Regions from separate parts of the Paenibacillus sp. FSL R5-0914 genome, predicted to be linked through region 2. Evidence: riboswitches for the same ligand, from Rfam matches in the RefSeq annotation. Region 2 holds a riboswitch; the other holds the start of a gene.
The links. Region 2 has a riboswitch for cyclic di-GMP ahead of MKX60_RS30720 (DUF6612 family protein). Riboswitches for the same ligand answer to the same signal wherever they lie in the genome.
Positions count from the first base shown of each region.

Region 1: another riboswitch for cyclic di-GMP. It lies ahead of MKX60_RS24095 (glycosyl hydrolase); the one in region 2 lies ahead of MKX60_RS30720 (DUF6612 family protein).

Region 1 covers NZ_JBBORH010000003.1:167,000-172,644, forward strand. Annotated here, with positions in the region: gene MKX60_RS24085 (UDP-glucose dehydrogenase family protein) at 1-274, shown strand, start outside; gene MKX60_RS24090 (sugar phosphate nucleotidyltransferase) at 978-2,351, shown strand; cyclic di-GMP riboswitch class I at 2,488-2,567, shown strand; gene MKX60_RS24095 (glycosyl hydrolase) at 2,580-4,130, shown strand; gene MKX60_RS24100 (glycosyl hydrolase) at 4,284-5,645, shown strand, end outside.
Region 2 covers NZ_JBBORH010000005.1:80,430-86,074, reverse strand. Annotated here, with positions in the region: gene MKX60_RS30730 (FprA family A-type flavoprotein) at 1-39, opposite strand, end outside; gene MKX60_RS30725 (CapA family protein) at 309-1,325, shown strand; gene MKX60_RS30720 (DUF6612 family protein) at 1,407-2,255, opposite strand; cyclic di-GMP riboswitch class I at 2,373-2,464, opposite strand; gene MKX60_RS30715 (RNA polymerase sigma factor) at 2,669-3,187, shown strand; gene MKX60_RS30710 (DUF4179 domain-containing protein) at 3,171-4,784, shown strand; gene MKX60_RS30705 (Cof-type HAD-IIB family hydrolase) at 4,938-5,645, opposite strand, start outside.

The sequences.
Region 1 (5,645 bases), on a different contig from region 2:
GCAATACGATCATCCGCAGCTTCGCTGGTGCAATCTGCCAGAGGAGGCGGCTGAGGGCAGCGATGCCGTATGCCTCTTGACCGATTGGAGCCTACTGAAGGACATTGATCTGCATCAGCTGGCGAAAAGCATGCGCAATGGGGTGCTGATCGATGGACGCAACGTGTATTCCAAGGAGCAAATCGAGGGTACCGGCCTCGTTTATCATTCTGTCGGCCGCCCGCAGATGGGTGGATTGAGCGGTTATTCTGCTAGTGTGGCTGGAGCGGTTTAATCATTTGTGTTAAGTGTCAGTCGCAACTGCGGTGAATGTTTGGACTTCCAGCCGCTGTTGTTTCCAGATTTCTTGATTTATACCGCTTAATAGCGGATGAAATCCGGAAAAGCTTATGCTTACGAAGTGAGCTTTCCTACGGAAAGCTTTTAGGCGGACGCTATCGCTCTTACAGTTCCAAAATTCCCCCCCCGTCACTCCGTTCCCTTATCATAAGTTTTAAGCAATTTATAAAGTTAGAGTACTCTGATTGTTTATCGCAGTAGCAGATAACCTTGTTGTTGTAGTAGTACTTGCGTTGGCTGCTGCCTCCATAGGAGCAGAAGCAAATCTTTAGAAAAACGTGCTGCCTTCCGGCTGGTACAGCCCGGTGCAGTACGGTTCAAGCATTTAGAGGAAGTTGGTTAGGTAAAGAACGGAAAGGGAATTTGGAACTGTAGAAACGGAGTGTTCGCCCGAAAGATTTCCGTAGGAAAGCTAGCTTCGAAAGCATATGCTATCCTCGGATTTCTACCGCTGGCGGCGGTTCAAATCAGGAAATCTGAGGATAACAGCGATCGGAAGTCCAAAATCCCTTGGAGTGGTTCATACCTAATAAATTTTTTAAAAAATGCATCCGCTCGAACTAAGGCTAAGCGGAAGCTATACGTTTTGATAACAATTCAATTATGCTCATTTCCATATATTAAGGAGGGTTCATTCTATGAAAATGGTACTTCTATCAGGCGGTTCAGGTAAACGGTTATGGCCGTTGTCCAACGACTCACGTTCAAAGCAATTTCTAAAGGTACTTGAAAGCCCTCAAGGTGAACCAGAATCCATGGTACAACGTGTCTGGAGACAGCTGGAGGAAGCAGGGATGGCAGAATCATCTTATCTGGCCACCGGCCGCGGCCAAGTAGAAATGATACAAAGCCAACTGGGAAGTCATGTGCCGATTATCGTTGAACCGGAGCGTCGGGATACTTTTCCGGCTATCGCCTTAACAGCTACCTATCTTTATTCAGTGGCAGGTGTTTCTCCAGCAGAGACGGTAGCAATATTGCCTGTTGACCCTTATGTAGAAGCATCCTTTTTCGATACCATAGCTATGCTTGAGGGGACCATGCTGGAAAGTGGAGCAAATCTGGCACTAATGGGTGTTGTTCCTGAACATGCCTCAGAGAAATACGGATATATTATTCCTACCACCGAAGAGGCGGGGGGAAATGGTTTTATGAAGGTGAGTCACTTTCAAGAGAAACCAGACCGTATACAAGCAGAACAGCTCATCGAGCAAAATGCATTGTGGAATTGTGGAGTGTTTGCCTTCCGCTTAGGGTACTTGTTAGATATTTTGCAGCGTAAAGGGTTGCCTTTAGGATATGAAGAATTGCAGAAGCAATATAAGCTATTGTCTTCCATCAGCTTTGATTATGAAGTGGTAGAGAAAGAAGAACATATTGTAGTACAGCCGTATGATGGATTCTGGAAGGATCTTGGAACGTGGAATACGCTGACAGAGGAAATGAGCAGCAAGCATGTAGGAAAAGGTTTTGTAACGGCGGATTCTGAGGGGACTTGCTTGATTAATGAGCTGGATATTCCGATTACGGTAATTGGTGCGAAGGATCTGATCATTGCGGCTAGCCCGGATGGGATTCTAGTTACCCATAAAGCTGAGAGCCCACGGATTAAAGAAGTGCTGAAGACCTTTGAACAAAGACCGATGTACGAGGAACGCCGCTGGGGCCATTACAAAGTTATTGATTATGTGAAATATGATGAAGGCAATGAAGTGCTGACCAAACGGATTTTTATATCCGAGGGGAATAATATCAGCTATCAATTACATCGCAAGCGTAGTGAAATTTGGACAATCGTCAGCGGCGAAGCAAGTATTGTGCTGAATGAGAAAAAACATAATGTGAAGGCTGGGGACGTGGTACGTATACCGGAAGGAACGAAGCACGCGATCCTTGCTTTGACGGATGTCGAGTTTATAGAGGTACAGACGGGTTCTGAATTAGTAGAAGAAGATAACATTCGTATTACTTTAGACTGGAATGATATAGAACTACAACAATTCATTTCATAGGTCTAACCTATCTATTTAACCAATCCAAAATTTCTTGAAACAGGTAAATTGACTCAATTATCAAAAAAAGTCATAAAAACACTAAATATATCATTAATTGTCGTCGATACTTACGGTAAGAGAGATTATTTCTCTTAAATTGAAAAGGCAAACCTATCGAAAGGTAGGGACGCAAAGCTATAGGGCCTTCGAAAGAGTGGCAGCCTGGCTACCGAAAGGGAGATTATTTTGAAAGCTTACCGTACGTATCGATTATTTGGCGCATTTCTGTCACTCGTCTTGTTTCTGACTGCACTTCCGCTTACTGTTGGAATTTCGCCGTCTGTTGTCATAGCTGCTTCAAATTCTGGAACGCCAGTTACCCCAGGAGCCTCACCTGAAGCCGTAAAGCTGCTTAACTATTTTTACTCGATCTCAGGAAAAGGTATTATTGCTGGTCAACATGACTATTTAGAAAGTCCAGATGAAATTAACAATATGCTGAAGGGAACCAGCGGACAATATGCCGCTCTTCACGGTTATGAACTGGGCGCGATCAGCGGTCAGTCAGAAGGAACGATGGCCTGGCAGCGTCAAAATGTGGTGAACAGCGCGATCAACTGGAATAAAGCGGGCGGGATCGTAGCTATGACTTTTCATGCTAACCTGCCGGGCACCTCTTATGACTGGGATAATGTGAAAAAAACACTTAGTCAGAATGAGTTCGATAGTTACGTTACACCAGGTACCAAGCAATATAACAGTCTGATCGCTGAACTTGATAAGGTGGCAGTCTCCCTAAAAAGCTTGCGCGATGCCAATGTTCCGGTGCTTTGGAGACCCTATCATGAAATGAACGGGAACTGGTTCTGGTGGGGGAAGAAAAATAACTTTTCTAAACTTTGGAATATTATGTATGACCGTTTTGTTAACGTTCATAAATTAAATAATTTGTTATGGGTATGGAGTCCGAATGCTCCCAATGTTTGGTCAGATCCTTATGCGCTAACTTATCCAGGTGCTGATAAAGTAGATATTCTGGCAGCAGATATATACGAAAATGATTACCAGCAAAAATACTATGACAGCTTGTTGAGTCTAGCCGCAGGCAAACCGATTGCGATCGGGGAGAATGGTGAAATGCCTAATCTGGAGAAGCTTCAGCAATCACAAAGTAAATGGACGTATATGATGAGCTGGGGAAAAATGCTTTACGAGAATAACAGTGCAGATACAATTAGAACATTTATGAATAGCAACTATACCCTGACCAGAGATAAATTAAATACTGGTCTGGCACCGACACCTAGTGCTGCACCAGCGCCGGCACCTCCCGAAGAAGATGGTGAGGCAGCCATTCCTCTTGCGAAGGGGCTTGCAGGAGAATATTACAACAACATACAGCTATCGGGAACAGCAGCTCTTACTAGAACTGATGCAATTATCGACTTCAATTGGCGGCAAGGATCGCCGGATGCCGCCCTTGGGATTGATCGTTTCTCCATACGTTGGAGTGGTAAAATTAAGCCATTATATGATGAGCAATATACATTTTACACTACCTCAGATGATGGCATCCGTGTGTGGGTGAATGGGCAATCCGTGATTGATAGTTGGACTAAGCAAAGTGGTACTGAACGTAAGGGTAATATAACGCTGAAGGCTGGCCAGCTATATGATGTCAAGGTGGAGTATTACGAAAATGAAGGCGATGCGAGAGTCCGCTTGATGTGGGAAAGTGCTAGTCAAGCTAAAGAGACAGTTCCAGCAAGTGCACTTTATCTTCCGGATGTCTCCTGATTGATGAAAATTACAGGTCGATCCTTAGTGGCTCTGCGTTATTGCAGAGCTACTAAGCTATAGTCCTCATTAGGTCAGAAGACGATTGTCCGATAACAGGTATGTTTATTTAGCACCTGTGGAGGCAGTACAGCTACCGAAAGGAGGATTTATTTGCGTAAATATTATAAGCAAAACAGATTGTTGTTTACTATATTACCGGTGTTTATTATTTTTTCCTTGCTGCCTTGGGGAGAGGTTAAGGGTCTTCCGAAGGCTATGAGTGTTTCTTCCGCTCTTCCTCCGGCTATACCAAGCAATCCATCAGCTTCTGAAGAAGCCAAGCAACTGCTGAGTAATTTGGTGAATCTACGTGGCAAAGGAATCCTGTCTGGCCAGCATGATTATCTAGAAAGTCCAGATGAACTGGTTCATAAGCTGAAGAATACATCGGGACAAAATGCCGTTCTACATGGTTATGAATTGGGGGCAATTAATAATCAACCCGAAGGGACGATCGCAGAACAGCGACAAGCTGTTATAGACAGTGCAATGGAGTGGCATCAAGAGGGTGGCATTGTAGCCATGACATTCCATCAGAGTTTGCCGGGGACTTCTCCGGAGTGGTCCAATGTAAACAGAAGTCTCAGTCAAGAGAAGTTTAATACTTATGTTACGCCTGGGACGGCTCAGTATAAGAGTCTAATCTCTGATCTAGACGAGATCGCTGGCTATTTGGGACAGCTGCGTGATGCCGGAGTTCCAGTTTTATGGCGACCTTACCATGAAATGAACGGCGGTTGGTTTTGGTGGGGGAAAAAGGACAATTTTTCAGCGCTTTGGAATATTGTCTATGATCGTTTTGTAAATACACATCAACTGAATAATCTACTGTGGGTGTGGAATCCGAATGCGCCGAATGAATGGGCAGATCCTTATGCTGCATATTATCCCGGTGCGGATAAACTCGATGTTCTGGCTGTGGATATCTACAATAACGATTATAAGCAGTCCTACTATGAGGATCTGCTCGCACTTGCTGATGGTAAACCTATCGGAATCGGGGAGAGTGGACAGCTGCCGAACCCGGAAGTATTAACCGAGAAACAAAATAAATGGGTCTATATGATGACCTGGGGAAAATTACTGACAGAAAATAATACGCTACAGTCAATTAAAAGCTTTATGAATGACTCGTTTATAGTATCGAGAGAGGATTACGTTCTCACAACAGGAGGACCTTCGATAGCACCGGTAATCTCGGTAACTCCAATGGGTTTGACTGGAGAATACTATAACAATACTGATTTAGAGGGAGAAGCGGTACTTATCCGCGATGATCGTAAGATTGATTTTAATTGGCATGGCGGGTCACCTGCACAGGAGATAGATGAAGATCATTTTTCTGTTCGCTGGAAAGGGAAGCTCAAACCCAAATTCAGTGAAAAATATACGATTTCGGCATCCTCTGATGATGGAGTCCGTGTCTGGATTGACGGAAAGCTGATCATCGATAATTGGAAAAATCAAAGTGCA
Region 2 (5,645 bases):
GTAAGTATCCTCGGCGATTTTTTTGAATTGTGTACTCATTTCTTTAACCTCCAATGTTTGATTGATAATGTTTATCAACAACCTTATTTTATTATGGCTGCCAAACAAAAAAGAGGATTTGAATCAAATTATGAAAGTTTGAAAAAAATGAACACCTTAAATTTAGACGATCTAAATAAAGTGATTATGCGTTGGGTCACATTTTAAATAAAAAGCCACACAAATGTTTGCACTTCGCCTTAAAGAAAGAATAACCCATAACAACTTTATGCCATATCCTAATGAAAATAATAAAAAGGTGGATATCCATGACTGAAATACAAATAGCTGCTGTGGGAGATCTAATGGTCAAACGTTATATTATTTCGGATGCTAAACAGCCTGACGGAACCTATTCGTTCAGCCCCCTGTTTGCAAAAGTAGCTCCTTATCTGAAACAGGCTGATTTGACGATTGGCAATCTCGAAACCACCTTTGCTGGAAGTGGCCCCGAATGCCGGAAAAGTCCCCGATCAGGCGGTCCGATATTCAAATGTCCAGACGAACTGGCCCCTGCACTTAAGGAAGCCGGATTCGACGTATTAGTAACGGCCAACAATCATTGCATGGATTATGGTGCCCCGGGTCTGGTTCGGACGTTACGAGTTCTGGACCGTAATGGAATCGACCACACGGGAACAGCTAAATCATTAGAAGAATCCAAGAGAACGCTTATTAAAAACGTCAAAGGAATTACGATTGGCATCCTCTCCTACACAGCAGGAACCAACCGAATTCCTGTACCAGTGAGTAAGCCATGGCTGGTTAACCGGATATCTACGCCCAAGATCATTCGGGAGATTCGAGATTTAAAAAAGAAAGTCGATCTAGTCTTGCTTTATCTGCATTTCGGAAGCGAATATCGTTACACTCCAAACAAGAGGCAAAAAGAGCTGGTCAATCTCTTCTTTAAAAATGGCGCCGACATCATACTGGGGTCTCACCCACATGTTCTTCAACCGTTAGCGCTTCGTGGAAAAAAACAATTCGTTATTTACTCATTGGGGAATTTTGTTTCGACTAAACTAATGAATATTCCTTATACACAAAGCGGTATCATTCTTACGCTTAAAATAAAGAAGGATGAAAAAGGACACACGAGTATAACTAACGTAGGTTACATCCCGACTTGTGTAGATCGAAGAATAAAAAGCGGCAGGAAAATTACAGAGATCATCCCCATCCGCGACGCATTAAAGAGAAGCGCCACCGACATAAAAACAGAGCGGCGAAATCTCATGAATCGAATGTTGAAACATACGACAACAATCTTAAAGAAGGAATAGAAACGTTATTAAAATAGAGAATACAGCAAAAAGCGCTGTTCTACAGAACAGCGCTTTTTGCTCAATATGAAATCGACCTTATTATTCTAGTTCGGCCGGTTTTACAATGGTTGTACCTTTGTTATTCTTGGAATATTTAGCTTCGATTTTCGTGTTGTATGTATCTTTTTCTCCGTCACTTGTCAGTACATAACTCAGATCGACTGTCAGCTTTTCCGTTTGCCAGGTCTTAGTATTGACGAATAATTTCCAAGTTACGCTTTTAGGTTGAACAGTCTCACCATCCCAGAGGTTCTCCTGGTCATAGAGTTTGATTATTCCCTTAGCTGCTGTCGGATCGGTTACCGTGAACTGCAGGACGGTCTGAGCACCGGCAGTGCTGACTTTCATAGATTTTTTATAATTTTTTACCGAATCAAGCATGGAAACAGGATCGTATTGACCTTTAGAATAAAAAGAATCCCACTCCATCTTCTCCAGTCCAATCCAATACTGCGCATCAGGATCGATTGGCTCACCGTCATCGTCGTAACCTTCATCTTCAGATTCATCGATCAGTTCACTTCCGTCTACAAGATAGTAAAACTCCTTGTCATTGGCATATAGACTGTACGATGTTTCTAAAAGACTACTATCAACGGTGCCAGCTGCAGCAAAATTCGGCAGTCGATTAATATCCAGCTTCAGTGTGTTAGTGTTGCTGATACGTACCCCACCGCTCTGAATATCCTGTTTTTTGATCACATCTAAGTGAAAATTCTTTATTGCTTTAGAGGCCGCCGTTACTTTGCTAATCATTTGATCCGCGGTTACTGCTGTTGTGGTAGCTGCAGACACGACTTCAGGATTAGACATCCATCCGATCGTTCCGGACAGCAATAAAGCACCTACTGCCAAACTAGTGCCTATTGTTTTGAAAAAACTTTTCATGTACTTCCCCTTTCAGCCCCTTGCGATAATGTAACGCCGTATAGATCGAAATAATAAAAGAGCTCAAAATAGACTACATATTCTTAGAGCTATCCTTTATGCTTCATAAGACATCCCTATGGCGGCCTGGCGATCATTTCCTTCTGTAGAAAGGCTTTAGACCCATGGCTTTGTGTCATCATCTTTCGATGATTTTACCTTTAACGCGGACATTCAATTAGTTTTAATTAGCTTACGGACGCATGTCCCACCGCTAATTTTATCATGGTTATAATTACCTGTAAACGACTTATCTTCCATTCAAATTCGCTATGATGCTCAGAAGAAATACTTCACTCAAAATGAAAAATGAACGATTACATACGCTTATAAGTCTTATTAATGAGAACAGCAAAGACAGGGGGTGCAGCAAAATGTGTGACCGAGAAATTTTCGAGCTCTATAAAGAACAAGTATATTATTTTTGTTACTACTTAATGAAAAATCAGGCAGATGCAGAGGATATTTGCCAAGAGGTATTTGTAAAGGTTATCTTAGCGGATAAGTCTAAGGTAAGAAACTTGAAATCTTGGATTTTACGAATTGCTTCGAATGAGTGCCACAGTGTGATTAAAAGGCGTAAGACGGGGTGGATGAAAGAAGTACGTAATTATTTACTATCCAGGTCTGAGGAATCAAACCCTGTAGAAAAACGGTTGGATCGACAGGAAACTAAAAAAGAATTACAAGGGTTATACAGTCAGCTTCCCGACAAAATCAGAATGGTAGTAGTCCTTCGTTTTATAAACGAATTGACTGTACCCGAGATCTCTAAAGTTATGAGCATACCCGAAGGAACTGTAAAATCCAGACTGAACAAGGGACTTAAAATACTAAATAGAATGGGTGGAACTCAACTAAAGGAGCTGAGTAGTAATGAATCTGTATATTGAAAAAGATAGACATATTCCCCGACCGGATTATGATTTGATGTGGACTACCATTGAACAAGAAGCATATAAACGTCAAAGAAATCTGAATGCCTCCCAGAATACTCCTAGGCCTAATAAAAAGGTTGTTCCTATCAGCATCGTCTTCTCTTGCCTCTTACTTGTCGCCATTCCTGTATTCGCTAGTATGACGATTAATTGGGATAAAATTGGTGGGCGAAGTGTGAGCAATGCATTAAATAACGGCATCGGTCAACAGTATAATCTTCAAGCTTCCAGTTCAGGAGTAACAATGAATTTGAACGGTGTTGTAACTGACGGAGAAAAAATGAAAATGCTGTTATCACTTGATACTAAATCTGATCTATCCCAATATACTGGATTTGCTACAGAGGAAAACACCATGACTAGTGAATCCGGTGCCAAGGCAAAGGTATACGGTTATTTAGAATACGATCCTGAAAGCCAGAAACTCATTGGAGTATATGAGACACCTGATACATTAAAGGATGATAAAAAGGACTACAAGTTTGAAGCACGGAATCTCATTTTTTACCGTAATCAGAATATTCCCTTACAATCTAATCATCAAGCAGGGGATACAATCGATACTGGAGTTAAGCAATATCCAAGCATTCAAATCGAATCCGTTCGACATGTTTCCAATCAAACCATTATCCGTTACAAAGTCGCTGCATCACCATCTGACTTAGGACGGGGTAACCCACATTTGGTAGTTAGTACTGCAGGTCAAGAGAATGAGGCAATTCCAACCATCATGCCTAACGAAGGATCGGATTTATTTATTGAACAGGTTTTCAATATAACTGAATCAGATTGGAAGGAAGCTAGTCTTCATTTTAGTTACATTGAAGAAGCGAAACGTATTTCAGGTACATGGAAGTTCGATTTTAAAGCAGATGGACAAAAAGCAAGTGAGGCGATTTACACTAAGAAACTGTATAACAGTCCTGAATTTCAAGAAAAGACCGGTATAACCTTAGATCAGCTAGTGGTTACCCCTTTGGATATCCAAATTCTAATAGATGAAAATGATTCGCTTAAAAAAGGAATTGTCCACTATAATACCGCTCAGTTGGTTATAGGTGATAAAACAATCACTGGGGGTTGGAATTTGAAAGGAGATCATTCCGAAAGCTACCAGCATTTATTTCAATTTGAATCTCCGGAATGGTATAACAACTGGTCCGATGTTCCAATGAAACTTATATTAAAGGATGCTGTCATTGAGAAACGTGATACCAGTAAGAATTGGATCACAATAAACAAACCTAAAGAAGAAAAACAGTTCACTTCACTTGATGTCGATGGATTAGACATTGAATTCACGTACTATACTGAAGGCGAAAATTTGATTGTTGAATCATCATCCAAATCTCCTCACTTCAAAAGCGTTAACCAAACTACGTTACGGATTAATGGCAAAGAAGTGGTGCCTGAAATTACACCTAAGGGCATGATATCTACAGGAACTAATATTGATAGCTACAAAGATATTCCTTTCGACGAAAAAATCGAACTGAACCCTGGTATCTATAAATATAGCGCTCCTAGCCGGAACGAGGAAATTAAACTTTAATACAGGAAGTTAATCTATTGTCCCGCCCTTTTTAGTTAATCCTAAGGGCGGGTTATTTTTTGGATAGAATCAATTCTGTTATGTATCTCTTTTATTTCCTTCATAACAAAAAAAGCATAGAACGGACTCAAGTCCGCCTTATGCTTTCCATTATTAGGATAAACAATATTTAACGAGCGCATCACGCACACCATGCTCATTGTTCGAACCCGTAACAGCATTCGCTGCCGCTTTTACCTCTACAGGAGAATTATCCATCGCCACGCCCATCCCCGCATAGGTAAGCATAGAAATATCATTAAAATAATTACCGATTGAGAGGACTTCTTCTTGCGGAATTCCCAACTTCACAGCGAGATTTCTTAATGCGTTTCCCTTAGAAGATTCGGGATGCATCAAATCAACGAAAAATTCACCACTCCGCAAAATATTGTACTCAGGAGCCCAAGTACGCCATTCACGTTCAGCTTCGTCAAGGATTTCTGGCTGTGTAAATACAGTAAACTTAACAACCGGTTCACGGAAATCTTCCCATGCGGGCAGCGTCGCTGGCACAATACGGAAGTGCTCATACATATAATTAGCTTCTTTAGTCAGATTCTCTACATTATCAACATACATATCAAAAGCAGTATTCACATCATAATGAATATTGTGCTTACGGCAATAGTCAATATAGGGGTCAAGACCACGTGCATCCATACCATATTGGTGCAGCACTTCTCGATCTTCCACTCGTACCGTCGCTGCTCCATTGTGACCAAGCACGTAACCAGTCAGCCCCATTTCCTCCATGAAAGGAATCGAGTTCTGTGGACTGCGTCCCGTACACAATACGATTTGACCGCCAAGACGTGTAAC